3 regions of the Aeromonas sp. MdU4 genome follow, and region 2 is predicted to be linked to each of the others. Evidence: predicted binding sites of a transcription regulator. Region 2 holds the regulator's gene; each other region holds the start of a gene.
The links. The regulator sigma-54, encoded in region 2, starts transcription at its own class of promoters, with help from an activator protein. The targets are predictions, from matches to a motif close to TGGCACNGTTTTNGCTT.
Positions count from the first base shown of each region.

Region 1: flhA (flagellar biosynthesis protein FlhA) is a predicted target of sigma-54. The motif match lies at 8,009-8,025, and genes of this name have one in related genera.
Region 3: flgB (flagellar basal body rod protein FlgB) is a predicted target of sigma-54. The motif match lies at 7,947-7,963, and genes of this name have one in related genera.

Region 1 covers NZ_JBHFMW010000023.1:228,794-238,499, forward strand. The annotation lists gene ACE1BR_RS13340 (chemotaxis protein CheA) at 1-1,577, opposite strand, end outside; gene ACE1BR_RS13345 (protein phosphatase CheZ) at 1,589-2,329, opposite strand; gene cheY (chemotaxis response regulator CheY) at 2,342-2,725, opposite strand; gene ACE1BR_RS13355 (RNA polymerase sigma factor FliA) at 2,837-3,556, opposite strand; gene ACE1BR_RS13360 (MinD/ParA family protein) at 3,549-4,391, opposite strand; gene flhF (flagellar biosynthesis protein FlhF) at 4,426-5,853, opposite strand; gene flhA (flagellar biosynthesis protein FlhA) at 5,870-7,972, opposite strand; gene flhB (flagellar biosynthesis protein FlhB) at 8,080-9,210, opposite strand; gene fliR (flagellar biosynthetic protein FliR) at 9,203-9,706, opposite strand, start outside.
Region 2 covers NZ_JBHFMW010000016.1:16,056-25,761, reverse strand. The annotation lists gene ACE1BR_RS08600 (DUF4310 family protein) at 1-461, shown strand, start outside; gene ACE1BR_RS08595 (amidohydrolase/deacetylase family metallohydrolase) at 504-1,643, shown strand; gene ACE1BR_RS08590 (DgaE family pyridoxal phosphate-dependent ammonia lyase) at 1,627-2,742, shown strand; gene ACE1BR_RS08585 (KDGP aldolase family protein) at 2,742-3,482, shown strand; gene ACE1BR_RS08580 (BglG family transcription antiterminator) at 3,589-5,493, shown strand; gene npr (PTS phosphocarrier protein NPr) at 5,511-5,783, opposite strand; gene rapZ (RNase adapter RapZ) at 5,804-6,670, opposite strand; gene ptsN (PTS IIA-like nitrogen regulatory protein PtsN) at 6,718-7,164, opposite strand; gene hpf (ribosome hibernation promoting factor) at 7,167-7,454, opposite strand; gene ACE1BR_RS08555 (RNA polymerase factor sigma-54) at 7,476-8,915, opposite strand; gene lptB (LPS export ABC transporter ATP-binding protein) at 8,981-9,706, opposite strand.
Region 3 covers NZ_JBHFMW010000038.1:22,674-32,379, forward strand. The annotation lists gene ACE1BR_RS21030 (HD-GYP domain-containing protein) at 1-164, opposite strand, end outside; gene rsuA (16S rRNA pseudouridine(516) synthase RsuA) at 333-1,025, shown strand; gene ACE1BR_RS21040 (DMT family transporter) at 1,047-1,946, opposite strand; gene ACE1BR_RS21045 (peptide ABC transporter substrate-binding protein) at 2,104-3,741, shown strand; gene yfcE (phosphodiesterase) at 3,752-4,294, shown strand; gene ACE1BR_RS21055 (flagella synthesis protein FlgN) at 4,333-4,749, opposite strand; gene flgM (flagellar biosynthesis anti-sigma factor FlgM) at 4,746-5,072, opposite strand; gene flgA (flagellar basal body P-ring formation chaperone FlgA) at 5,165-5,848, opposite strand; gene ACE1BR_RS21070 (chemotaxis protein CheV) at 5,993-6,904, shown strand; gene ACE1BR_RS21075 (CheR family methyltransferase) at 6,922-7,746, shown strand; gene flgB (flagellar basal body rod protein FlgB) at 7,992-8,390, shown strand; gene flgC (flagellar basal body rod protein FlgC) at 8,390-8,809, shown strand; gene ACE1BR_RS21090 (flagellar hook assembly protein FlgD) at 8,825-9,565, shown strand; gene flgE (flagellar hook protein FlgE) at 9,576-9,706, shown strand, end outside.

The DNA.
Region 1 (9,706 bases), on a different contig from region 2:
TCTGCATCCAGAACACCACGACTGATTGCAATAGACTTGAGCTTCTCCGGATCCATCCCTGCCCCATCGTCCTCGATGCAAAGCAAAATATGGTCACCTTGCTGGGAAGCACTAAGGGTTATCGTCCCTTGCCGCGGCTTGCCTGCTTTTTCCCGCACATCCGGCATTTCGACCCCGTGATCGCAAGAGTTGCGGACAAGGTGAACCAGAGGATCAGCAAGCGCCTCCACCAGGTTTTTATCAAGGTCGGTCTCTTCCCCCACCATCACCAGCTCAATCTCTTTCTTGAGGGTTCTGGCCAAGTCACGCACAACGCGCGGGAAACGACCAAATACCTTCTTGATTGGCTGCATGCGGGTTTTCATCACCGCACCTTGCAAGTCAGCCGTTACCACATCCAGGTTGGCAACCGCCTTTGACATCTCTTCATCATTGCTGGCAATACCCAGGCTCACCAACCGGTTACGTACCAGTACCAGCTCACCCACCATGTTCATGATGACATCGAGAGTCTTGGTATCCACCCGTACTGTCGTATCGCTTTGTACGGCACTGGTTTCGGCTGGCGCTTGCGCAGCCTTGGCGGCAGGTGCCGGAGCCTTGGCTGCTTCTGCGGGTTTTGCGGAGGCTACAGGCGTAGGTTTGGCTGCAGGAGCCGCCGGTTTGGGTGGAATTACTGCAGCAGGTGCAGCAGGTGCAGCAGGTGCAGCAGGTGCAGCAGGTGCAGCAGGTGCAGCAGGTGCTATGGTACTTTGCGGCCCTTGGCCACGACCATGCAATTCGTCAAGCAGGCGCTCAAACTCATCATCGTCGATAAGTTCATCCACCTCTTTTTGCACCGACTTCAAGGGGTTAACCTCTGGTGCCCCCATGTGTTGGCCCTGGCCATGAAGCTGATCCAACAAGGCTTCAAACTCATCATCGGTGATATCACCAGAACCACCCACGATTGGGGGCGCTACAGTGGTCTTGGTCGGCGCCCCACCCACGCCATGCAGTTCGTCCAGCAGACGTTCAAACTCGTCCGCTGAAATCTCGTCAATGGATCCACCGCCGTTAACAGGTGCTGGGTCGTTGCTCATTGCTACCTGTTCAACAGCCTCAGGAAGCACCTCTACTATCGGAACAACGGGTTCAGGCTCTGCCGCAACGGACGTATTTGTTGCAGTACGTAGTTGCTCTTCTCCTTCCGGCTTGCACAACTCATGGAGATCATGAAGCAAATCATCTGATGCAGGGCTTGGCGCTTCGCGATTTTGTACCTGGGCGAACATGACATTGATAGCATCCAGCGCTTGCAGGATCACATCCATCAGCTCGGCAGTTACGGTTCGCTTGCCATTACGCAAGATGTCGAACACGTTCTCCGCACCATGGCAGACGTCAACCAGTTCGCCGAGCGACAGAAAACCTGCGCCCCCTTTCACAGTATGGAAACCGCGAAATATGGCATTCAACAGGTTCTTGTCATCGGGCCGCTTTTCCAGGTCGACCAGTTGCTCAGACAACTGTTCCAATATTTCGGATGCTTCGACCAGAAAGTCTTGCAGTATGTCTTCATCAACTTCGAAGGCCATGCGTCACTCCATTAGAATCCCAGACTAGACAGAAGATCGTCCACATCATCCTGACCATTAACCACATCGGCACGGGCCTCCGGGTTCATGATAGGCCCTTCTGCTTCGATCCCGTTGACAGGAAGACTGCGAGTTGAATGCTCGGCAGCAGCCTCACCAAACATGGTCAACATTTCTATTAATTTTGTTTCAACTTCCTGAACAAGCTTGATGACCTTGCGAATCATCTGACCAGTCAAATCCTGAAAATCTTGCGCCATCAGGATTTCTGTCAGCAGTTGCCGTAATTTATCGGCATCAGACTCAGAAGCCTTAATAAAATCATCAAGTTGATGACATAAGGATTTGAACTGCCCCACGTTCATATCGCGGGACATCAGTGCATTCCAATTCGGCATCACCAGCTGAATATTGTCATTAAGGCGATCAGCTATTGGCAAACTGGCTTCTACCGCATCCATAGTGCGATTGGCGGCCTTGTCTGTCATATCGATGACATAGCTCAGACGCTCCCGCGCATCGGGAATTTCATGGGTTGCCAAGTCTGGAATACGGGGGTCGAGGCGAAACTCTTGAAGTGAATCGTGTAGTTGTCGGGTCAGCTGACCTACTTTTTCAAACAGATCGGCTGCGTTGGGGGCACATACTTCGGCAAGCAGTTCATCGGCCAGCTCAAATTCGCTTTGCTCCAGATGGGCAACAAGCATCCTTGCCTGGTCGAGCGAAATCATTGCTCTCGTTTTGGCCATCATCCCTGCCGCTCCTTAGCCAATTCGTTCGAAAATTTTGTCGAGTTTTTCTTTCAGTGTTGCTGCAGTGAAGGGCTTGACGATGTAACCGTTAACGCCAGCTTGAGCGGCCTCAATGATCTGCTCACGCTTGGCTTCGGCCGTTACCATCAGCACCGGTAGGTGCTTGAGCTTATCATCAACGCGAATGGCTTTAAGCAGGTCAATACCTTGCATGCCAGGCATGTTCCAGTCGGTGACCACAAACTGAAAATCACCATTTTTCAGCATCGGCAGCGCTGTATTACCGTCATCCGCCTCATGGGTGTTGTTGAATCCCAAGTCGCGCAGCAAGTTCTTGATAATCCGGCGCATCGTTGAAAAATCGTCAACAATGAGGATTTTCATGTTCTTGTCCAAAATTCCCTCCTAAATAGCCACTAGAGTGGCTCACTTACATGATGCTAGAAACGGGTTGTGTCGTGCGGATTATGCCTTAGAGTTTCATCTCAGTGTAGCCAGTACAAACACTTATAGATGCCAATCTCTCAAACGAGCACGCAATCTGTGCATGGCCTGACTGTGGATCTGGCTAACACGCGACTCGCTCACATTTAAAACCTCGCCAATCTCGCGCAAATTAAGCTCTTCATCGTAGTAAAGAGAGAGAACCAACGCTTCCCTCTCAGGTAAGCGACCAATTTGCTCGGATAATACAATTTGAAATCTTTCTGCCGCTAATTCATCAAACCCCGAACCAGAAGGAGCGTCTTCCGGATTGCCAATCACATCTTCACTCACCCCCAGATCCTCGATACCGATGATCTTGCCGCAAGAGACATCTTGTAGCATGGCATGATAATCAGCGATGGAGACACCCATTTCGGCTGCTACTTCGGTATCACGCGCATCCCTGCCATGGGCCTGCTCGACATTTTCGATCGCTTCCGCGATAGCCCGGCTATTGCGATGCACGGAACGGGGAACCCAGTCACCACGCCGGATCTCATCCAGCATAGCGCCTCGGATACGGATCCCGGCATAGGTCTCAAAACTAGCCCCCTTGCTACCATCAAAATTACGCGATGCTTCGAGCAACCCAATCATACCTGCCTGGATCAGGTCATCCAGCAAGACACTGCTCGGCAAGCGAGCCAACAAATGCTGGGCAATTCGCTTGACCAATGGAGCATGACGCTCCACCAGTACGTAGGAATCCTGATGACGCAAGTACGCTTGGGCTTTATTCACGGGAACCTTCCTGTGTAGTGGCCGGTTTCTGCAACAAATTTTCCAGGAAAAACTCCAGGTGGCCCCCCGGCTGATTTGGAACCGGCCAGCTCGCAGCTTTATTGGCAAGCGCCCGGAACGCCAGAGCTGCTGGCGACTTGGGAAATGCCTCGACAATCAACTTCTGCTTACGCACCGACGCCCGTAGATTGGTGTCGTAAGGCACACAGGCCACCAACTCCAGCGAGGTATCGAGGAAGCGGTCCGTTACCCGGGTCAGCTTGGCGAAGAGCTCCTGGCCTTCACGCAAACTGCGCACCATGTTGGCAACCACTTTGAAGCGGAACACGCCGTGCTCCTTGGAGAGGATCTTGATAAGTGCATAGGCATCGGTAATGGAGGTGGGCTCATCACACACCACCACCATGACGTCCTGCGCAGCACGAGTGAAGCTCAGCACCATGTCAGAGATGCCAGCCGCCGTATCAACCATCAGGATATCAACCTGGGTTTTCATCTCGCTGAACGCTCGGATAAGCTCGGCATGCTGCACCGGTGAAAGCTCGACCATCGATTGGGTGCCAGACGTTGCAGGCACAATCATCATGCCGTAAGGCCCCTCGACGATGATGTCATCGATGGTACATTCGCCCGCCAGTACATGAGAGAGGTTGCGGTGCACCCGCAGCCCCAGCATGACGTCCACGTTGGCTAGACCCAGGTCGGCATCCAGCACCATCACCCGTTTGCCTTGTGCGGCAATAGCACCCGCCACGTTCAGGGTCACGTTGGTCTTGCCGACGCCCCCCTTGCCACCAGACACGGCGATCACTTTTACTCGATTGTTTTGACGCATTTTGCGCAGACCACTCGCCTGATCCATATACATGTTACTCATAAAACTCCGAATCTTCGGCCTCGCCAAAGCCTGCGCCCCAGAAATAGGGCTCTTCTGTTTCTCGCTCCAGCGAGCCCATTGCAGCTCCGACGAGCTGCGCCGCATTGGCAACCTGAATATCTTCCGGAACCCGCTGCCCGTCAGTGATATAACTGATTGGCAACGCATTCTGGATACACACGTTAATCACTTCGCCCAGATTCAGACTTTCATCCAATTTGGTAAGTATGCAGCCGCTTAACGGAATACGCCGGAAATGGTCCACCGCCTCCTGCATAACCCGACGCTGAGAGGTAGCCGACATCACCAGATAGCTGCGGATCCGTACCTTGGCATTCTTGACCAGGGTATCAAGCTGCTCGGTCAAACGGATATCCCGCTGACCAACCCCTGCCGTATCGATCAACACCAAACGACGGTGGCGGAACTGGTAGAGCGCACTGGCCAGCTCCTCGGCATCGCGCACTTGGCGAACCGGACAGCCCATGATGCGACCATAGGTCTGCAACTGCTCATGGGCACCAATCCGGTAATTGTCCGTGGTGATCAGCGCCACCTGCTCAGCGCCATACTTCATCGCAAAACGGGCCGCCAATTTGGCGATAGTGGTGGTTTTTCCCACCCCGGTCGGCCCCAGTAGAGCAACCGCACCGCCCTGACGTAAAATCTCGTCTTCACTGATCTTGAGCTGGCCAGTCAACACCTCGGCCAACTGAGCCATCGCCTGATGGATGGGCATATCTTCGGGGATCAGCCCGGCAAGCTGATCGGCAAACGCATCATCAAACCCCATTTTCTTGAGCTCTTTGATAAGCAAGGCACGCATCGGTTCACGACGCTCGACCTCTTGCCACATCAAGCCGGAGATCTGATGTTCCAACAGTTTGCGGATGCTGGCCATCTCCTTGCGCATCCCCTCCATCTCCTGATCCCGCTGGGCGGGTTGAGCTGCTCGCTGACCGGAGGTACTCCGTGCCTTGGGTTTGACAGGTTCAGGAGCTGCTGCACCCCATTGCCCCTGCTCGGCCAACGTTCTGGGAGCACCGTTAGCAGCGACCAGACCAGCAGACTGAGAGCCTCCGCTTCCGGCTGTGCTGCCTGGCTTGAGTTTCTGTTGACGCGCCAGCAGCGCTGCCAGGGTGTCGGCATAGTGCTCATTCTGTTCCTGCACCGGAACCGCCTCAGGGCGGATCATCTGCCGACCGGCAGACGAAATATTGACACTCTCATCGTTCAGTTGACGACGAATCGGCGCATCTTTGGGCCCCGGGACCTGGGATTGATAATCGACGGCCGCGACTATCTCTACCCCTCCGGTGACTTTTTTGTTAGACATGATGACGGCATCGGGTCCGAGAGTCTCCTTGACCTCGGCCAGAGCCGTTCGCATGTCCTTGGCAAAAAACCGCTTAATCTTCACCCGTCGTCTCCGCTAACTAGTTCTGTCCCACCGCACTGACAATGCGAATTTGCTTGTCGTCAGGCACTTCCTGATAGGAGAGAACGCGCAATCCAGGAATGGCATTCTTGACAAATTTGGCCAGGGTATTGCGCAAAATCCCTGATGTCAGAAGCACAGCCGGTTGGCCTTCCAATTCTTGTCGTTGAGTGGCTTCCGCCAGCGAACGCTGCATCCGCTCTGCCAGACCCGGTTCAATCCCGGCGCCATCGCCACCACCCGCTTGCAACGACTGATGCAATATGCGTTCCAATTCTGGTGCCAAGGTAATCACCGGCAGCTCAGGATCGGGGCCTGCAATCTCCTGCACAATCAGGCGACGCAGGGCAATCCGACACGCGGCAGTCAGCACTTCGGGATCCGGGCTACGCGGCGCATACTCCACCAGGGTCTGCAGGATAGTGCGCATATCACGGATTGGCACGCCTTCATTGAGCAGATTCTGCAATACCTTCACCAGGTTGCCCATACTAATCACTTCCGGCACCAGCCCTTCAACCAGTTTGCTCTGGTGCTTGCCAATCATGTCGAGCAACTGCTGCACCTCATCATGCCCCAACAGCAGTGACGCATGGTTGGTGAGGATCTGGCTCAAATGCGTAGCCACCACGGTTGCGGTATCCACCACGGTATAACCCAGGGTCTGGGCTTGGGAAACCATCTCCTTGGCAACCCAGACCGCCTCCAGACCAAACGCGGGATCTCGGGTGGCAATACCCTGGATCTGGCCAAATACCTGGCCCGGATTGATAGCCATTTCCTTATCATGGTAAACATTGGCTTCGCCGGTACTGACCCCCATCAAGGTGATGCGATATTGGTTGGGCGCCAGATCCAGGTTGTCACGGATATGCACTGCTGGCACCAAAAAGCCCAGTTCCTGCGAGAGTTTCTTGCGTACCCCTTTGATCCGGTTGAGCAGTTCCCCCCCCTGATTGCGATCCACCAGCGGGATCAGCTGATAACCAACCTCCAGCCCGATAACGTCAACAGGCATTACATCATCCCAGCTCAACTCTTTTTGCTCATGCGGTTGATCGGAAGTTGCAGGCATCAACTCGCCCCTGGCTGCTTTGGCCACAGCCAGTTTCTGGCGGCGCAACAGCCACCAGGCACCGGCAGCCGAGATCCCCCCCAGACTGAGGAAGGCAAAGTGCGGCATGCCCGGCACAAACCCCATCATCAACAGAATACCGGCTGAAATGATCAACGCCTTGGGGTTATCAAACAGCTGACCCAGTACTGCCGTCCCCATATCCTGATCGGTATTCTGCCGGGTCACTATGATTGCTGCGGCAATGGAGAGCAGCAGGGAGGGGATCTGCGCCACCAGGCCGTCACCGATGGCCAACAGAGTGTAAATTCCCGCCGATTCACTGAAGGTAAGGTGGTGCTGCATCATCCCGATAATGAAGCCACCCAGGATGTTGATGAACAGGATCATGATGCCTGCAACCGCATCCCCTTTGACAAATTTGGAGGCACCGTCCATGGAGCCGTAGAAATCAGCTTCCTGAGTCACATCTTGCCGACGTTTTTTAGCCTCTTCCTGATTGATAAGCCCGGCGTTCAGATCGGCATCGATAGCCATCTGTTTGCCCGGCATGGCATCCAGGGTAAAACGGGCGCTCACTTCCGCGATCCGCCCGGCCCCCTTGGTGATGACAACAAAGTTGATGATCATCAGGATGGTAAAGACGATGATGCCGACCGCATAGTTACCGCCGATTACCACATTACCGAACGCCTCGATCACATGGCCCGCAGCAGCAGTACCATTATGACCTTCCAGCAACACCACCCGGGTCGAGGCAACGTTCAATGCCAACCGCAGTAAGGTCGCGAGCAGTAATACTGTGGGGAAGGCGGCAAATTCGAGGGGACGCCGGGTATAGACGGATACCAGCAGCACCACAATGGAGAGCGCAATGTTGAAGGAAAAGAGCACGTCCAGCATCATCGGCGGGATGGGCAACACCACCATGCCGAGCGCAGCTAATACCAGCAGAGGGGTACCGACCCCCTTGCTCAGCAGCCATCTGTACTCTTTTATCCGGCCTAATGCTGCCTTGACTTCCATCGCTTTTCTCAATTTCAACATACTGGTATTTGATTAAAGCAAACATCAAGCCAACAATACAACCAACTGAAATGTAATGATTTTATTTTGACAACGTCAGAACTTTGTCATTTGCGATATTCGGTAGGGATGGGGAGATCCTTGGCCAGCGGCTGGGGACGACGCCCCTGACCACGGCGGAATTTCTTGAGCTGGAAGACATAAGCGAGTACCTGGGCAACCGCCGCAAACAATCCTTCAGGTATTTCACGACCCAGCTCGGTAGAGTGGTAAATGGCACGGGTCAGCTCGGGTGAAGGCATGATGGGGATCTCATACTCCCTGGCGATCTCCCTGATCTTCATCGCTATCTCATCCGTGCCCTTGGCCACAACCTTGGGTGCGGCCCCGGGTTTGCCCGCATCATACTTGAGCGCAACCGAGTAATGCGTCGGGTTGGTGATCACTACGTCAGCCTTGGGGACATCCCCCATCATCCGGCGCATCGCAGCCTCCATCTGCAGGCGACGGATCCGCCCTTTCACCTCGGGCTTGCCCTCACTGTCCTTGAACTCGTCCTTGACCTCTTGCTTGGTCATCTTGAGTTGACGCATGTGATTCCACTGCTGGAACGGTACGTCGATGGCCACGATCGGGATAAGCGCACAGCAAAGGATGATCAACATCCAGAGGAAAAGTTCGAGAGCATCGATAATACCGCCAGGAAACCCTTCCATGGAGAGGTTGAGCAAATGATTGAACTGGCTAGACAACATCCACCAGGCAAACAGGGTGATAAACACCACTTTGGCGATAGACTTGACCAGTTCGATCAGTGACTGCACCCCGAACATCCGCTTCAAGCCGTTGAGCGGGCTCAACTTGCTGAACTTGGGCATCATGGCTTCAGTCGAGAAGTTCATTCCCCCCATCAAGATGTTGCCGACAAACGCAGCAATGGCAACCAGTGCGAACAGTAACCCCAGCGGCTGGATCAGCTCCACCAACAGGGCAGGCAACATGGCAGTCATGGCATTGGGATCAAAAGCCTGTTCCCGGTCGAGGGTAAACCCTATGGTCAACACCTTCACCATGGCGGTCGCCAACGACCCCTTGAGCATCAGCAAGCCAAATACGGCGGCCAACAGCACACTGGCGGTGCCAAGCTCCTTTGAACGTGCAATCTGCCCTTTGTCACGGGCCTGTTGCAGTCGTTTGCCCGTAGGTTGTTCGGTACGTTCCTGATCGGTATCAGCCATGGGCACCACCGAAACACTGGGTACCAATTAGCTCACAGCTGACCTCCTGCACCCGCTCCCACATCATGTCGAAGTGGCCGAGGAACCCGCCGATTGTTAGCCAGAGGATCAGCAGACCCGACATCATGCTGACAGCAAAACCGATACTGAAAATGTTGAGCTGCGGCGCTGCCCTGGTCATGACACCAAAGGCAAAGTTGATAAGCAGCAAGGCGACGATGGCAGACAGAGCCATCACCAGAGAGGCCTGATACATCACGCCGAGAAACCCGATCAGAGTGCGGATAGAAGGCAGAGATAGCCCACTATCGGACACCGGCAAGGTATCAAAACTCAGCACCACCATACGCAACATGGTGAGATGACCATCCACAGCCAGAAACACCAACGTGGCGAGCATCAGATAAAATTGGCCGACCACGGGAGCGGACTGGCCATTCATCGGGTCCACCAGCGTGGCGAAACCCAGACTGGTCTGCATGGCAATGACCTGCCC
Region 2 (9,706 bases):
CCGCCTTCGGCGCCAGTTTCCTGTTTGCTCGGATCATCGAGGGATCTCTGGTGGGGATCCTGGATATCGGCGGCGCCATCCAGACCGGAGTTGGTCTCGGCGTGCCCGCCCTGTTGCTGGGGGCCGGTATTGTCTATCCGGTGGAGAACTTTGGCGCCTCACTGGCCACCGGTATGGTCATCGGTCTCGCTATTGGTGGCATCATCATTCTGGCGCGCAAGTTCACCATCAACCAGAGCAACTCCACCTACGGCGCCGACGTCATGATGGGGGCTGGCAACAGCTCTGGCCGCTTCCTCGGCCCCCTGATCATCCTCTCCGCGATGGGCGCCTCGATTCCCATCGGTATCGGTTCCCTGCTGGGTGCGCTGCTGTTCTACGTGTGGGGCAAGCCCATTACCGGCGGCGCCATTCTGGGAGCCATGCTGCTTGGCACCCTCTTCCCGGTTGCCCTTGTGTAAGCATCAGCCGCCCTGCGGGGCGGCTCTCTAGAGGTCATCGCCATGTATGACATGATTATCAGAGCGGGGCGCCAGGGAAATGGTCAGCTCATCGATATCGCCATCAAGGAGGGCAAGCTGGCAGCCATTGGCCAGCTGCCAACCGATGAGGTAGCCAAACAGATTCTCGATCTCGCTGGCCGTATTTATGTGAGCGCCGGCTGGATCGACGGCCACACCCACTGCTATCCCGCCTCCCCCATCTATCACGATGAGCCGGACAAGGTGGGCGTAGAGTCCGGCGTCACCACCGTCATCGACGCCGGCAGCACCGGAGCCGACGATGTAGATGACTTCCAGCATATCGCTGCGGGCTGCAAGACCCGGGTGCATGCCCTGCTCAACATCTCCCGTATCGGTCTGCTACGCCAGAACGAGCTGGCGGATAGCCGGGACCTCGATATGGATCTCGCCTCGGCAGCCATTCGCCGCCACCCCGACTTTATCGTCGGCATCAAGGCACGGATGAGCGGTAGCGTAGTCGGAGAAAACGGTCTGCAACCGCTGCGCATGGCCAAGGCGCTGCAACAGGCTCACGGCCAGCTGCCGCTGATGGTGCACGTAGGCAACACGCCGCCGGATCTGGACGAGATCGTCGCTCTGCTGGGGAATGGCGATCTGCTGACCCACTGCTTCAACGGCAAGCCCAACCGCATCCTGACCCCAGCTGGCGAACTGCGTCAGGCGGTGCACGACGCCATGCAGCGGGGCATGCGGCTCGACATTGGCCACGGCGGCGCCAGCTTCAGCTTTGACGTGGCTGAGCTGGCTATTGCTCAGGGGATCCTGCCCCATACCATCAGCTCCGATATCTACTGCAAAAACCGTATCAAGGGCCCCGTCTACAGCCTGGCCCACGTGATGTCGAAGTTTCTCGCCATCGGCATGACGCTGGAGCAGGTGCTTGCCTGTGTCACCTGCCACGCGGCCGATGCACTGCATTTGACTGGCAAGGGGCGACTCGAAGTGGGCGCCGATGCCGATCTGACCCTGTTCGAGGTCGCCAGCGGCCCGACCCTGTTTATGGACACTGAAACCCAGTCCCGCAGCGGTGACCAACAACTGCAACCCCTCGCCGCACTGGTGAGTGGGGAACTGGTTCTGACTCACAATGGGAAATCACACCATGCCTTCTGTTTATGAGAAATATCAGCTCAAACCGGTGATCAACGCCTCCGGGCGCATGACCATTCTCGGTGTCTCCACCCCCGAGCAGGAGGTGGTCGATGCGGTCAACTTCGGGCTCGGCCACTACTTCGAGGTAAAGGATCTGGTCAACAAGACCGGCGCCTATCTGGCTGACTTGCTGGGTGTTGAAGATGCGGTGGTGGTCTCCTGCGCCAGCGCGGGCATCGCCCAATCGGTGGCAGCCGTGATCGTACGCGGCGACCCCCACCGCCTCGAGCAACTGCATGCCCACCCTCATGACGTGCCAAGCGAAATCGTGCTGCCCAAGGGGCACAACGTCAACTTCGGCGCCCCGGTCGGTACCATGGTCAATCTGGGTGGCGGCAAGGTAGTGGAAGCCGGCTACGCCAACGAGTGCTCTGCCGCCCAGCTGGCAGCGGCCATCAATGCCAACACCGCCGCCATCCTCTACATCAAATCCCACCACTGCGTACAGAAGAGCATTCTGTCGGTGGCCGAGGCCGCCGAGGTAGCCAAGGCTCACCAGTTGCCGCTGATCGTTGATGCGGCAGCCGAAGAGGATCTGCGCCTCTATTACAACCAGGGGGCAGATCTGGTTATCTACAGCGGCGCCAAAGCTATCGAAGGGCCCACCAGCGGGTTGGTGCTTGGCAAACGCCAGTATGTGGAGTGGGTGAAGCAGCAAGCCAACGGCATCGGCCGCGCCATGAAAGTGGGTAAGGAGGGGATCCTTGGTCTGACCCACGCCATCGAGCGCTACCTGGCCAAGGAGAAAGAGAGCGGCACAGCCATGGTCGCCAAGATGGCTCCCTTCATCGAGCGCCTCAACCTGCTGCCCGGCGTCACCGCCAAAGTGGTATGGGACAGCGCGGGGCGTGACATTGCCCGCACCGATATCGCCTTTGACCACCAGCAGATCGGTATGACCACGGTGCAGGTCGTCACCCGCCTGCAGCAGGGTACGCCTGCCATCTACTGCCGTGGCTACAAGGCCAACGAGGGGCACATCGAGATCGACGTGCGCAGCGTCACCGTGCCCCAACTCGACCAGATCCATTGCGCCATTGCCCACCTCGTTCAGGAGAATCGCTGATGTCCCTTACCCCCAACTACTACCGTGATCGTGTCTGCCTCAACGTGCTGGCGGGTTCCAAAGAAAATGCGGTTGCAATCTACGAAGCAGCCGAAGGCCACGTGTTGGTCGGTGTGCTCTCCAAAAACTATCCGGACATCCCCTCTGCAGTCGCGGACATGAAGGAGTACGCCAAGCTTATCGACAATGCGCTCTCCATCGGGCTGGGGGCGGGGGATCCACGCCAGTCAGCCATGGTGGCCGAGCTGGCCTGCCAGCTGCAGCCCCAGCACGTCAACCAGGTGTTCACCGGCGTCGGTGCCAGCCGGGCACTGCTCGGCCAGTCACAAACGCTGGTCAACGGCCTTATTTCCCCTACCGGCACGCCGGGGATGGTGAAGATCTCTACCGGCCCCCTCAGCGCCCAGCAGCCGGACGGTATTGTCCCTATCGATACCGCCATCGCCCTGCTCAAGGATATGGGCGGCAGCTCGGTCAAATTCTTCCCCATGGGCGGGTTGGCCTGCCGCGACGAGTATCAAGCAGTGGCCGAAGCCTGTGCCCGCCATGGCTTCTGGCTGGAACCGACCGGAGGCATCGATCTGGATAACTTCGGGGAAATAGTGCTGATCGCGCTGGAAGCCGGAGTCGAAAAGGTGATCCCGCATGTCTACAGCTCCATCATCGACAGTGCGAACGGGCAAACTCGCCCCGAGGATGTCCGCACCCTGCTGGCCACGGTAAAACAGCTACTGGCGTAATTGCAGCCACAGGCACCGGTTCAATCACTGACCGGTGCCTGGCCTAGTGATGGCAGGCTTGTTACCATCGATCCTTTCTCGTGCGACAGGAGATCCCTCCCCCTTCATGATCAAGCTGCCCCACCCCAGACTTCACCAATTGCTGACCCAGCTCCATGCCGAACCGTTACCGCAGGAGGAGCTGGCACGCCGCCTCAATGTTTCCACCCGCACAGTGCGCACCGATGTGGCGACCCTCAACGAACTGATTGCCACACACGGCGCCCACCTGATCCACCAGCGTGGCAGCGGCTATCAGCTGAAGATCTACAATCAGGGACTGTTCGATGAGTTACTGGCTGCTCAGGAGCAGGAGAGCACGCTACCGCGCACCAGTCGCGAGCGGGTATTGCATCTGCAGATCCTGCTGCTGACGGCGGAACAGGGGATCAAGCTAGATGACCTGGCTGATACCTGGTATCTGAGCAGAACGGCACTACAGGGGGATATGACGGAGGTACGTGAACAGCTGGCCCATTTCGGGCTGCTAGTCGAGAGCAAGCCCCGACTAGGGATGCGAATACAGGGGAGCGAAACAGCGATCCGGGCCTGCCTGACTCAGCTGCTCAGTCAGGAATTACTACACAACCACCCACTGCAGAGCCTGCTACCGACTCTCTGCCCCAGTAAAACGCTAGAGATAGTGGGCAATCACATTCATGGCCAGCTGAACCACCATCACCTGCGTCTGACCGACGAGAGCCAGCAACAACTCGCCATCTACTGCGCCGTCGCCCTGTTGCGTCAGGCGGCTGGCCACGAGCTGCGCCAGTTTGTCAGCGAAGATCTCACCGCCCCTCTGCTGGCGGTCGCTCGCGACATCTATGGCGAACTGCCGACTCTGACCCCGCCGGGCGAAGAGGAGATCGCCTGCCTCGGCATCCAAATCCAGGCACGCCTGATTGCCGAAACGCCTCAGCTTAGCCCGGCCATGGCGGCCGAGAGCGAACAGCTGGTCGAGCATCTGCTGGCGTACATTCACCAGCACTATCCCTATGACCTGCGGAATGACCGGCAACTTCGGGCCGATCTGCAGACTCATATCAGCGCCATGCTGCTACGGGTCAAATATCAGATCGGCAACCACAATCCATTGGCCGACCACATCAAGCAATACTATCCCCTCGCCTACGACATCACGCTAGCCGCCATCTCGGAGTGGATAAAGCAGACCCCCTACCGGCTGACCCACCACGAGATAGGCTATCTGGTGATCCATATCGGGGTCGGGCTGGAGCGCCACTACGATATTGGCTACACCAGACGCCCCCAGGCGCTACTGTTATGCGATGCAGGCAATGCCACCTTCCGGGTGCTGGAGGCGCGCATCAAACGGGAGTATCCCCAGCTGCAACTAACCACGCTCGAGTCGGTGCGAGATTACGAGGGACTAGCGGAGATCGAGCAGGACTTTGTCATCAGTACCGTCAAGGTGAACGAAAAAAACGCCCCCGTGGTACTCGTTGCCCCCTTCCCGACCCAGTACCAGCTGGAACAGCTCGGCAAACTGGTGCTGATCGACCGCACTCGCCCCTACATGCTCGACAAATATTTCGATGCCGACCACTTCATGGTTGTCAAAGAACCGTTCACTCAAGCAGAACTGTTTGCTCGTATTTGCGATCAACTGGAGAGGGAAGAGCTGGTGGAGAGCGGCTTCAGAGCCTCACTGCAGGAGCGGGAGCGGATCGTCTCTACCATGCTGGGAGAAGGCATTGCCCTGCCCCACTCCCTCGGTCTACTGGCACGCCGCACCCTGGTTTACACCGTGTTGGCACCACAGGGAATCGAATGGGGGAATGGTGAGATTGCCACGCTGATCTTCGTGTTGGCCATCAGCAAGGCCGACTACGAGGAGGCGATGGGCCTCTATGACCTGTTTCTGGCATTCATGAACGAAAAAGCCAGCAAAAATCTGCTGGCTTGTCACGATTTTGCCAGCTTCAAAACGCTGGCCAGGACGGGCTCATAAAACCGAGCGGGGAGTGACTACTCCTCGTTAAAGCCGGAGGTAAACAACTCCACCACAGCGGCCAGGGCCTCGACCTCTTCGGGGCCCTCCACCTGTACTTCCACCTGCCGTCCCTGCGCAGAATCGAGCATCAACAGGCCGATGATGCTGTCCGCATCGGCCTCTACTCCATCTTCATTGCGCAGCAGGACATGAGCATCGAAACCCTGTACCAGCTCGAACAGCATCATGGCCGGTCTGGCATGAATGCCCAGCTTGTTTTTCACTTCAACCGAGGCAGAAACAGTCATCGAGTCGTCCTATTTGCCCATCAGGATTGGGGTGCACTCTTGTCGAGGGTGCGATGGCGGATCTGCACGTTCTTGCCGAGCAGGCGGAAAGCGCTGGCCAACCGTTCAGCGATAAAGACCGAGCGGTGCTGACCACCGGTGCAACCAATACCGACCGTGAGGTAGCTGCGATTATTGCGCTCCAGATGGGGCAACCAGGTCGCCAACATGCTCTCAATCTGCTGGGTAAACAGCATCACGTCGGCCTGAGCAGAGAGATAGTTGGCAACCGGCTCATCTTTGCCGGTAAAGGGCTTGAGCTCGGGGATCCAGTGCGGATTAGGCAGGAAGCGGGCATCGAACACAAAGTCAGCATCTTTGGGAATGCCGTATTTGAAACCAAACGACTCGAACACCAACACCAGTTCGTTCTCTTTCTTGCCGAGCACCCGGGTTTTGATGAGCTCGCTCAGGTCGTGAATGCTGAGGGTGGTGGTGTCAATACGCAGGTCGGCAGTCGAGGAGATGGGTGCCAACAGGTGGGTCTCTTCCCGGATCGCCTCATCCAGCGACAATTTGTTGCGCGACAGGGGATGCAAGCGGCGGCTCTCACCATAACGCTTGAGCAAGGTGCCGTTATCCGCATCGAAGAAGAAGCTGGTGAATTCGACCCGCCCTTCGTTACGCACCTGCGCCAGCAGGTTCTCCAGTTTTTCCGGATCGCTCGGCAGGTTGCGTACGTCGATACTGACTGCCAGCTTGTCGTACTGGCTCTCGACCGAAACGATCAGCTGGGGCAGCAGGTTGACCGGCAGATTGTCTACACAGTAGTAGCCCAGATCCTCAAGTACTCGCAGGGCTACCGTTTTACCGGAGCCCGAACGTCCACTCACCACGATTAACTGCATCTTGTTCCCTCACGCCAAAGCAGGTGTGTCATCGAACGGCCTGAACGTCAGGCCGAAGTCATGATCTGATAGAGTTCTTCATCGCTGGTTGCCTGACGCAACTGGCGGCAGACCGCCTTGTCACCCAGCTTGGAAGCCATCAGGGAAAGGGTCTTGAGATGCTGTTTGCACTCACTTTCCGGCACCAGCAAGGCAAACAGCAGGTCAACCGGTTGATTGTCGATAGCATCAAAAGGGATAGGGTCAGCAAAGGTCATCAGGATGGCGGTGGGAGGGAATTCATCGTCAATGCGACCGTGGGGGATCGCAATACCGGCACCGATCCCGGTACTACCCATTTTTTCGCGGGCCAGCAAACATTCAAACAGCGCCTGACGGGAAGTGCCAAGGCGTTCTGCGGCCAGCTCGCTGATGATTTCGAGGGCCCGTTTCTTGCTGGTACAAGGGACTGCACTCTTGGTGCAGTCCCGACTCAGTATGTGTTCAAGTTGCATAGTTATTTTTTATTTAACTTATCTTTGTGCTTGATGATCTGCCTGTCCAGCTTGTCGAGCAAGATGTCTATCGCAGCATACATATCGGCATGCTCGGAATTGGCGAATACCTCACCCCCGCTGACATGCAATTTGGCTTCCGCTATCTGGTTCAGTTTTTCCACGCTAAGCACCACATGCACGTTGTTGATGTGGTCAAAGTGACGCTCGAGTTTGGCAAATTTATTATTCACATAATCACGCAGAGCTTCGGTAATCTCGACATGGTGTCCGGTCAGGTTAATTTGCATAACATCATCCTTTTGTTTTGCCTAAACCAGGCGTTTGCGCTGATTGGAAGGTGGGATAAACAAGGATTCGCGGTACTTAGCGATCGTGCGTCTCGCCACCATAATACCCTGTTCGGCCAGCAAATCCGCGATCTTGCTATCACTTAACGGCTTGACAGGATTTTCTGCCGTCACCAGCTTTTTGATGAGCGCGCGGATTGCGGTCGATGAGCACTCTCCTCCTCCTTCGGTGTTCACATGGCTGGAGAAAAAAAACTTCAGTTCGAAAATGCCCCGTGGGGTATGCATATATTTCTGGGTGGTCACCCGGGAAATGGTGGATTCATGCATCTCTACGGCTTCGGCGATATCGTTGAGCACCATGGGTTTCATCGCCTCTTCACCATACTCGAAAAAGCCCTGTTGCTGCTCGACAATGCAACTGGCTACTTTCAGCAGGGTGTCATTGCGACTCTCCAGGCTCTTGATAAACCACTTGGCTTCCTGCAAATGGGAGCGAATAAACTGGGTGTCGGTGCTACTGCGCGCATTGCGGGCCATCGCGGCATAGGCCTCGTTGACCCGAATGCGGGGGGCGGAATCGGGATTGAGTTCGACCACCCATTTATTGCCCTTTTTGACCACAGAGACATCCGGTATCACATACTGGGAGTCACTCTGGATAATGCCGTTACCGGGACGCGGCTCCAGCAACTGGATCAGATCGAGCACCTCCTTGAGGTCGCTCTCCTTGAGTTTGATCTTGCGAGCGAGGGTACGGTAATCGCGGTTGCCGAGCAGTTCCATGTGCTCGAGAATGACTTCCTTGGCCTCATTGAGCCAGGGAGTTTGCGGGTCGTACTGCTCCAGCTGGATCAGCAGGCACTCCTGTACCGAACGGGCGGCAATGCCAACCGGATCGAAATGCTGCACCCGCTTGAGGACTGCAGCCACTTCGTCCAACTCAACCTCCACCTCATCGCTACTGACAGCAGCCTGGATATCCTCCAGCGCAACAGTCAGATAACCGGATTCGTCGATGGCATCGATGATGGCGAGCGCAATAGCGGCATCCACATCACTGAATGGCGTTAGGCGCATCTGCCACAGCAGATAATCCTGCAGGTTTTCGGTGGTCTCCCCCTGATAGACGGTATCTTCCCCATCGTGGATAGGGCCCGCGCTCTGGGCGGTACCGGCTGAGTAGACTTCGTCCCAAGTGGTGTCTACCGGCAACTCGTCCGGCATCTGCTCCTGAGCCATGGCATCGCTGGAGTCCAGTTGGCTGGCATCGACCTGCGCCTCAGGGCTGGTCTCCAGCACTTCGCTCTCTTCCTGCTCCAGCAAAGGATTGTTTTCGAGCGCTTGCTGAATTTCCTGCTGAAGTTCCAGCGTGGAGAGCTGTAGCAGACGAATCGCTTGTTGTAATTGCGGCGTCATGGTCAGGGACTGACCGAGACGCAACTGTAATGTCGGCTTCATCTACGTCGGGATATCCTTGTGTTCAGCGAGGCACACGTCAAAGGAAATGAAGGCATGCCCCCTTACTATAGACTGAATTGATCGCCCAAATAGACGCGCTTGACCTGCTCATCGGCGAGGATGTCAGCCGGTGCACCTTCGGCAATCATCTTGCCGTGGCTGACGATATAGGCCTTCTCACATACGTCCAGAGTCTCTCTGACGTTGTGGTCGGTAATCAAGACACCGAGGCCCCTATCTTTCAGGTGCTGGATGATCTTCTTGATGTCTATCACAGAAATTGGGTCGACACCTGCAAATGGCTCGTCCAGCAGAATAAAACGTGGCTCGGCGGCCAGGGCGCGGGCGATCTCGACTCGCCGCCGCTCACCACCAGAGAGGCTCTGGCCCAGGTTGTCGCGAATGTGGGTGATATTGAACTCTTCCAGCAGCTGCTGGACCTTGTCCTCCCGCTCCTCACGACTCAATCCCTTGCGGGTTTGCATCACCCCCATCAGGTTGTCGAATACCGACAGGCGGCGGAAGATGGAGGCTTCCTGAGGCAGGTAACCGATACCGTTGCGGGCCCGCACGTGCATCGGTTGCAGGCTGATATCCTGATCATCAATGGTGATGAGACCGGCATCACGCTGTATCAGCCCCACAATCATGTAGAAAGAGGTGGTCTTGCCCGCACCGTTGGGGCCGAGCAGACCGACGATCTGGCCAGTGCCAACTTCCAGACTCACGTCACTCACCACCATGCGACGCTTGTAGCTCTTCTGCAGGCCCACTGCTTTTAACACTGCCAT
Region 3 (9,706 bases), on a different contig from region 2:
GTGAGCACCCCCTGACGCACCAGATTGGCTATTTGTGTCACATTCGTCACCATGCCCATCTGGGCAATCTCCATCCCACCGGTCTGGCTGGCGATAGCAATGACATACATACCGGGTTTCAGCTGGTTGACAGGGATGACGGGATAGGATGCTTGAGACTTCATGGCGGCTTCCTGACTTTTATTATTATGAGTATCGTTCGGATGGGGCATACCGGAGAAGTCTAACATCGGATAACTGCTTCGTCATAATTGGCAACCCCTTAACAGTGGCGTTGTCGCCCCCGCCCGATATAATGACGCCCCTTTACTTGTTGGATCCCGAGGTTGTGAATGCGGCTTGATAAATTTCTGTGCGATTGTTCCGATTTGACCCGCTCGCTGGCAGGCAAACTGATCCGTCAGGGTGAGGTCATGGTGGATGGCATTGTGGTCAAGCAGCCCGCCTTTCATATCAATGAGCAGAGCCAGATCGAGTTTGACGGTGTGTTGTTGACGCTGGAGCAGCGCAACCGCTATTTCATGCTGCACAAGCCGGAAGGTTACGTCTGTTCCAATGAGGATCCGGATCACCCGACCGTCTTCTTCCTGATGGATGAGCCGGCAATGGGCAAGCTGCATGTGGTGGGTCGCCTCGATCTCGATACCACGGGGCTGGTGTTGGTGACCGACGATGGTCAATGGTCCCACCGCATCACGTCGCCTCGTCACGAGTGCGCCAAGACTTATCACGTCTGGCTGGCCGATCCGGTGAACCCGGATGCGATCGAGCTGTTCGCCGAAGGGGTATATCTGCGCAACGAGACCGATAAAACCCGTCCTGCCCAGCTGGAAATTCTCGGCGAGTGCGAGGCTCGCCTGACCATTCACGAAGGCAAATACCATCAGGTCAAGCGGATGTTTGCCTCCATCGGCAACAAGGTGGTGGGGCTGCATCGTGAACGGGTGGGCGGCCTGACGCTGGACGAAGCGCTGGCTCCCGGCGAATATCGCGAGCTGACGACTGAGGAGATCGCCCTGTTCTGATGGTCAGCTTCCCGCCGGGGTTCAGTGGCCGCTAAAACCCAGGACTAGCGCTGTACCTAGGGTGGCAATCAGGGCTCCGACCCAGGCGGCAAGAGATGGCCGCTCGCCCGAGTGCCACCACAATAGTGGCAGCAAGATCACGGGGGTGGTGGAGGAGAGAATGGCCACCATCCCGACCTCTCCTTGCCGTAAAGCCACCAGGATCAGGGTCATGCCAAGCGCCATCGCCAAAAAACCGTTCGCGGTGATCAAGGCGAAGATCTGACGGTTGATGGGATTGATTGGTCGTGCAAGCGGCATCCCTATCGTTCGCAAGGTGCAGTGCGCCAGCAGTGCGCTGGCCATTCTGATCCCCGAGCCACTCACCGCATCCACGGTGCCACTCATCATCACCGGTTTGGCAATGATGACACCCAGGCTCTGACAGAGGGCCGCCGTCAGGCCAAGCCCAATCCCGATGCCCAAGCTGCCCCGGATCTGCTCCCACTCGTTGCTGCTACTGCGCCTGCCAAACAGGATGGCCAGCAGGACGCCGGCAAACACCAGGATGGCGCCCAGCAGTCGCCACCCCGTCAGCTGTTCGTTAAACAACCAGAGTCCGAGCAGGGCGGAAAACAGGGCATGGCAGGAGAAGAGCAGACCACTGCGTCTGGGCCCCAGCCGGTTCATGCAGGCATAGAGTGCCGTATCGCCGATGAAGATCCCGATAAGACCCGAGAGTGCGAGCTGGGGGAGGGTACTGGCTGTGAGCGTTTGCCAGCCACCGGTGAGCAGACTCATGCTGCCGAGCATCAGGGTAACCAGGAACATGCGCCAGCGGCTATAGGCAAATGCTCCCAGATGGCGGGCTGGTTTGACCGAAATCAGGGCTGCAATTGCCCATAAACTGGCCGATGCTACGGCCAGCCACTCATACCCCATAAAAACTCCTGAAAAAAGTCGCCCGAAAGACTCCATCTCCGGGACAAGCCCGATACAATACGGGGCGTTTTCGGGGATAACAAGGGCGGCATCAGGCATTCATCAGGCGCGCCGTCGGCCTTCCCCCTCCAGAAGTGGTTTTATTCGAGGTTTTTTCATGAGGTATGGTTTCTTCCCCAAGCTGGCGCAACGCTGGCTCTCCCCGCTATTGATCGCTGTACTGGCTGGACCATTGGCACATGCGACCACCGTCGAACAGCAACCCCCCTTGGCTGATCGGCAAACCCTGATCAAGGGCAATGGTGCCGAACCGGAGTCACTGGATCCTGCCTTGGTGCGCTCGGGGTTCCCGGGAGAAGCCGTATTGGTGGACCTGTTTGAAGGGCTGGTTAGCGAGGATGGCCAGGGTAATATCGTGCCGGCCCAGGCGCTACGCTGGGAGGTCAGCGAAGATGGTCTGGAGTGGCGTTTCTTCCTGCGGCCCCAGCTGAAGTGGTCAAATGGCGAGCCACTGGTCGCCAGCGATTTTGTCTATGCCTGGCGCCGTCTGCTTGATCCGGCCATCGGTTCTCCTTCTGCTGGACTCCTGCTGGCTACGGGGATCAACAATGGTCAGTCTATCTATGCGGGGGCGCTGGAGCTCGACAATCTGGGTATTCAGGCACAGGGCGATCAGATCCTGAAAATCACGCTGGAGCGGCCAGTCCCCTATTTTCTGCAACTTATCAGTCAGCGTCCCTTCGTGCCGGTCAATCAGCGGGCAATAGCCAAGTTTGGCAAACAATGGACGGAACCAGGCAAGCTGGTGAGCAATGGCGCTTACCGGTTGACGAACTGGACGCCAAACGAACGGATCGAAGCCGAGCGCAATATCCACTATTGGGATGATCTCCACACTCGTATTGAGCGGGTCACCTATCTGCCTGTTACTTCTCAGCACGCAGAGCGGTTGCGTTATGAGGCTGGTGAAATACAGCTGACCAATAAGGTGTCACTCGATTACTACCAGAAGATGAAGCGTGAAGCGCCAGAACGACTCTGGGGTTCGTCACTGTTTGGTACTTACCTCTATGTCTTCAACATGCGGCGACCTGAATTACAGGATATTCGGGTGCGTCAGGCACTTTCCATGGCGATTGACCGCCAGCAGCTGACCGAGTCGGTAAGCGGCCAGGATGAGAAGGCTGCATGGTCGTTGTTGCCGGAGATGCCCGGTTATCCGCGCGTGGTGATACCCGTGGCACTGGAAAATATGTCGACCCGGCAGGTCAAGGCGGCGGCGCTACTGGTTGAAGCGGGCTACAGCACGGCGCGTCCGCTCAAGCTCAGCATTACCTACAACAAGGCGGAGACCCACAAAAAGATGGCGGTAGCGATTGCGGCCATGTGGCAGAGGTTGGGCGTGCAGGTTTCGTTCAACGATCTGGAGTGGGGGCCCTATCAGGTTGCCAAGGATAGCGGTGATTTTCTGGTGGCCAGAAGCTTCTTGTTTGGTGACTACGTGGAACCATCAGCGATGTTAAGCAGTTTCCGCTGTCAGGATCTGCGTAATGAAAGTGGTTACTGTAATCCCGATTTTGATCTGCTGCTGGAGCAGGCGGTCAATACGCTTGATAACGGGAGCAGGGCAGAGCTTTATCACCATGCCGAGCAGTTGCTGCTCGAAGAGGCACCGATCATACCCGTGTATCATTACAATCAGATGAGATTGGTCGATCCCACGTTGCGGGGGTTGCCCAGCCAGAATTTGAAAGGAACGATTGCCACCAAGGATCTCTATTTCAGCCCGCAGTGAGGAGCATTTCATGAAACTTGCCATCATTTCCGATATTCACGGCAGTATCAGTGCGCTGGAGCAGGTGTTGAGCCTGCTCCAGCCATGGCAGCCCGATCACTACCTGCTGCTTGGTGATGTGCTCAATCATGGGCCACGTAATCCTTTGCCAGAAGGATATAACCCTGCAGCGGTCGCCGAGCGGCTCAATGAATTGGCGGCACAGATCATCGCCGTGCGGGGCAATTGCGATTCTGAAGTGGATCAGATGTTGTTGAGCTTCCCCATTACAGCCCCCTACAACCAGCTGCTAATAGATGAGCGGCGCTGGTTTGTCAGTCACGGCCATCTGTATCGCCCCGATGAGGTGCAATTACCTGCTGGTAGCCTGTTTCTGAGTGGTCATACCCATGTACCGGTACTGGAGTGGCAGGGCGAGCGGGTGTTGATGAATCCGGGCTCGATCTGTTTCCCGCGTGGCGAGTTGCCCGCCAGCTATGGCTGCTATGAGGCTGGTGTACTGAGTGTTAAGGCGTGTGCGGATGGTCGCGAGCTTCTGCGTTTGTTGCTTTAGAGTATGAACTGAGAAAGAGCAAGGCCTGATATGGGGTGTCAGGCCTTGATACCGTAGGAGCGGGTGCCAGAGCGCGTATTGCCCTTGGCGTCATATGTCATGCTGTTGCGATCGCGCAGCTTACTCAAAAAGGTAGCCAGACGGCGGTTGGAGACGATACTGAGCTCCAGCAGTCGGCCATTGATGTCATTTTGCGCCTGACATGCATCTAGCTTGGCTCGTAGTTGAGCCATTTGGTCCGGATAGGCTGCCAGTTGTTGCGCAAGCTCCGGCATCTCTGCCAGTGTTTTATCCAGTGTTTCTATCGCAGCAAGTAATTGCTGTTTGCGCTCGGTCAGTGCAGGCAGGGCCAGAGCCTGATGCTGTTCGAGCAGGCTGAACTCCTCTTCCAGAATGCCTTGCATCTGGGTGAGGTAATCATCCTGAGTGTGCAGTAACGAAGGTAAGTCCATCATCCGAGAACTTTGTCCAGATTGGTCTCAAAGTTGAACATCTTTTTGGCCACAGCATCACTGTTAACCTGATATTCACCACTGGCAACGGCCTTTTTCAGTCGCTCTACCTTGCTTTCGTTACCGGTCGATGCGGTATTGAGGTTTTGTTGCATCTTTTGCAATTGCTGAGCCTCATTAGTCAAGGAGACGGAGTCCAGCTTGACAGTTGCCGCTTTGCTTTCATTTTCGGGCGATGAGGTGACTGACTTGCTGCCTGTCCCCTGGCTACTACCGGTATTTTGCAACCGATTGTTCGCCAAGTTGTTGATATTGTTGATGGCCATTTGAGTTACCTTCGTCTGCTTTAAGGTTTGCTTACCTGTTTATCGGTACGGTAGGTCAAAACTTTAGAAAAAAATTGTCAATGCCTCAGACATTAAAAAGTGACCGACACAGAGCCCACTGCACTCACTTTACCCTCGACTGTTTTACCAGAGCGAATATTAACGAGTTTGATGATCTCCCCGAAGCTGCCATCTTGCAAGGCTCGGGCCATTGTTTTGATCTGGAAGTTGCTGTTTTCCGCCGTCAAGGTGACCTGATCCCCTTTGCATACCACACAGACTTGGCTTAAACGGATAGGTTGCCCCGGCTTTATCTCCCGTTTGCTGCGAACGCCAATGAGGGGGGCGGGGTCAGTCAAATAGTCGCCACGGATCAGAGTCTGATCTTGATAAGCAAGCACCAGTTGGCTTTCGGTTAACACATCTCCTTTGGCAATGGGATTGGCTACCGTGACAAAGGGTTTTTGAATACTGACGCGAACTGGCAGATAGACATCCCAGGGCTTGTCTTCTTCGCATTTCAGGTAAACGGTTGTATTACGGCGAATTTCCATTTTTGCTGGTAAGCTGATGGTTAACCGATCTTCGCAGCGGGTAAGCGGGAGTCGTTCATCGAGGGTTGCCGTTGTGACCTCGGCCTTTGCATCCAAGGGTATGTCGAGTTGACCATAAACGAACTCTTGTGCCTGTTCTTGCAGATAGGTGGTGACCTCCGAGGCGGAGCTGGAAGATATGCTGCCAAAAAAGAGGCTGATGAGTAAAAGTCGGTTAATCATTTTTGCTCGTTGGTCGATAAGTTGTTCACGCATATCACCATATTTAACTATGATTGCTTCAGAATCTGTTCGTTGTCACATCAATAGTCTGACGCAATCCATCACGCATGCATGATTAATGCCAAGCGTTTTTAGGGAGTGTTTATGGCCAGTATCCTGGACTCGGTCAACCAACGTACCCAGCTAGTGGGACAAAACCGGCTGGAGTTGTTGTTGTTTCGTCTCAATGGACGTCAAAGATTTGGCATCAACGTATTTAAAGTGCGTGAAGTGTTGCAGTGCCCCCCCTTGACAGTGATGCCCAAGCTGAACTCCTGCATTCGCGGTGTTGCACACATTCGTGGCCAGACTATCTCTGTCATCGATCTCAGCATGGCGATGGGCAAACGGCCGATTGAAGACTTGAGCAAATGTTTCATTATTATCTCCGAGTACAACCGTTCCATACAGGGGTTTCTGGTGCACTCGGTTGAACGCATCATCAACATGAACTGGGAGTCGATATTGCCCCCACCAAAAGGGGCGGGTCGAATCAACTACATGACAGCCGTTACCGAGGTTGATGGTGAGTTGGTCGAGATCCTGGATGTTGAGCGCATTCTCAACGAAATATCACCGGTTTCCACCGAGGTAAGCAAAGAGTTGGTTGAGGCCAGTGTTGAACACCCGACTCTGGGTCGACCAGTGTTGGTTGCTGATGACTCCTCTGTGGCACGCAAACAGGTGCAGCGTGCGCTGGAAGCGATCGGGGTTGAATGTGTGCTGGCCAAGGATGGTCGCGAGGCATTGAACATGTTGCTGGAAATGACCAAGAGTGGCCCCATCAAGGATCAGATTGCACTGGTGATTTCGGACATTGAAATGCCCGAAATGGATGGTTATACCTTCACTGCCGAGATCCGGAATAATCCCAATCTCAAGGATTTGCATGTTATTCTGCATACATCCCTTAGTGGAGTATTCAACCAGGCAATGGTGCAGAAAGTTGGTGCGAACAACTTCATCGCCAAGTTCCAGCCGGATGAATTGGCAAAAGCCGTACAAAACGCACTTTAATTAAGAAGAATCGCTGCATGAAGACACTTTCGGACGACTTATATAAACAGTTCAGTAACTTTCTCGCGGTACAGAGTGGGATCGTGCTGGGTGATAACAAACAGTATCTGGTGAAGAGCCGCCTTTCACCTTTGATGGCGCAGTTTGGCATCGAGAGTCTGTCTGATCTGGTTACTCGTGCAATGAGTGTACGAGAGCGCGACCTGAAAATGGCAGTAGTGGATGCCATGACGACCAACGAGACCCTGTGGTTTCGTGATACTTATCCGTTTCAGCTTTTGACTGACAAGATTTTCCCTGAATTGGGTAAAAGTGGTCGGCCAATCAAGATCTGGTCTGCTGCATCATCGTCCGGGCAGGAGCCCTATTCGATTGCGATGACGGCACTGGAACAGCAGATGAAGAAACCGGGCACTTTGCCTGGTGGTGTGCAGATTGTGGGAACGGATATATCGACTACCATGCTGAACCAGTGCAAAGAGGGAGTGTATGACAGCCTTGCTCTTGCGCGGGGTTTGTCGCCTGAACGCAAGAAGATGTTCTTTGAGCCCTACGGTGACAATAAAATGCGTGTAGTGGAGCGAGTCAGAAAATTGACCACTTTCCGGCCTCTCAACCTGCTGGAGAGTTACAGTTTACTCGGTAAATTTGACATTATTTTTTGCCGTAACGTGCTTATCTACTTTGCGCCGGAAGTGAAGTCAAAGATCCTCAACCAGTTTGCTGCCAGTCTCAACCCTGGAGGATATCTGATGCTGGGGGCGTCGGAGTCTTTGGCAGGGTTGACCGAGCGGTTTGAAATGATCCGTTGTAATCCAGGGATTGTTTACAAGGTCAAATAGCTTTTCTGCCTTGATTTATATGGAATCTTTGGATTCCTCACCGTCCAGTAAGAGGGAAGCACAGTGCTTCCCTCTTGTTATTTACCAAGGTTACACGTAATCACCTTGCTCGGTATGTTCATCATCCACCACTGTCCGCTAAAGACGAACGGCCGTATAGTTCTGACCCATCTTCACAGCGTCTCTTAACAGCTCTCTTTTGGCACACCTCTTGCAAACAAAATATACCAAGCAGGAGGTGTGCTATGGCTATTTCATTTGACAAGGCATTTGGTGTTCATCAATACACGCTGGGAGTTCGAGCCAAGCGTGCAGAAGTGCTTTCGAGCAACATTGCCAATGCGGATACCCCAGGCTTTAAGGCCAAGGATATCAACTTTGCTCAAGCCTTGCAGGATGCCCAGCATCAACAGGGTTTTGGGTTGGCGACGACCAGCGAAAAGCATTTTGCCTTGAATATGGATTCGCCCGGTTCTGTTCAATACCGTAACCCGTTACAGCCGGATACCGGTGATGGCAATACGGTGGATGTACAACAGGAACGTAGCGAGTTTATGCGTAATAGCCTTGAGTACCAGACCTCCCTTGAGTTTATGAATAGCAAGATCAGTGGCCTGCTTAAAGCCCTGAAAGGAGAGCAGTGATGAGTTTGTTCAAGGTCTTTGACATTGCAGGCTCAGCCATGAGTGCACAGTCTGTGCGACTCAATACGGTTGCCAGCAATATGGCCAACGCGGACAGTGTCAGCTCCAGTGTGGAAAACACTTACCATGCAAGGCGGCCAATTTTTGCCGCTCAGCTCGACCAGGCAATGTCCGATAAACAGGGCTCGGTAGGGGTTGAGGTAAAGGGCATAGTAGAGAGCAAGGCTCCGTTGCTCAAAGAGTACAACCCCAACCACCCGATGGCGGATAAAGACGGTTTCATCTTCAAACCGAACGTCAATATGGTTGAAGAGATGGCGGATATGATTAATGCCTCGCGCAGCTACCAGACCAATGTACAGGTTGCAGACTCGGCCAAGAAGATGCTGCAGCAGACGCTACAGCTTGGCAAGTCCTGATAGGGGGAATGCAGCATGGTCGACACCAATAACAGTGTGAACGGCATCAGCCGTACCACGACCCAGACGACAGGCACGACTACCACGCCCAAGAAGGAGCTGGATCAGGCGTCGTTTATGAAATTGCTGACAATGCAACTTTCATATCAGGATCCTTTCAAGCCAGTGGATAATTCCCAGATGCTTTCCCAAATGGCATCCATGTCGACGTCGGAAGGGATCAGTAGCCTCTCTAGTCAGATGGGGAAGCTCAATGAGCAGATGATCTCCAGTCAAGCCCTGCAAGCATCTTCTTTAGTAGGCCAAAATGTGTTGTTACCAAGCAATATTGGTTATTTGGATAAGGAAGGGCCTATCTCTGGTGTTGTGCAGGTTGGTACGGCCAACAAATACTCGAGTGTCAAAATCACGGTCGAGGATGAAGCTGGTCAGGTTATCAAGGAATTTAGCCTTGAAGGAGACCAGAAAGGCAACGTGGAAGTTGCTTGGGATGGAACCGACAAGAACGATAAGCGGGTCAAGCCCGGCAAATATGTGCTCAAAGCCAGCGGCACAGTGGATGGCAAGTCTGAAACTATTCCCACATATGCTTATGGCAAGGTTGATAGCGTAGCTTTGGGCAATGCCACAAACCCCACACTGCTTAATCTGAAAGGTTTGGGCAGCACACAACTGAGTTCCATTCTGCAAATATCAGGAACCAATTCCAACCAGACGGCCAAGCCGTTACCAAACACGTCGACAGCATCGATCTAAGGAGCTGGATATGTCATTTAACAATGCCTTGAGCGGTGTCAATGCGGCACAAAAAGACTTGAACGTCACCGCAAACAATATTGCTAACGTTAACACGATGGGATTTAAAGAGTCCCGAGCCGAGTTTGCGGATGTTTATGC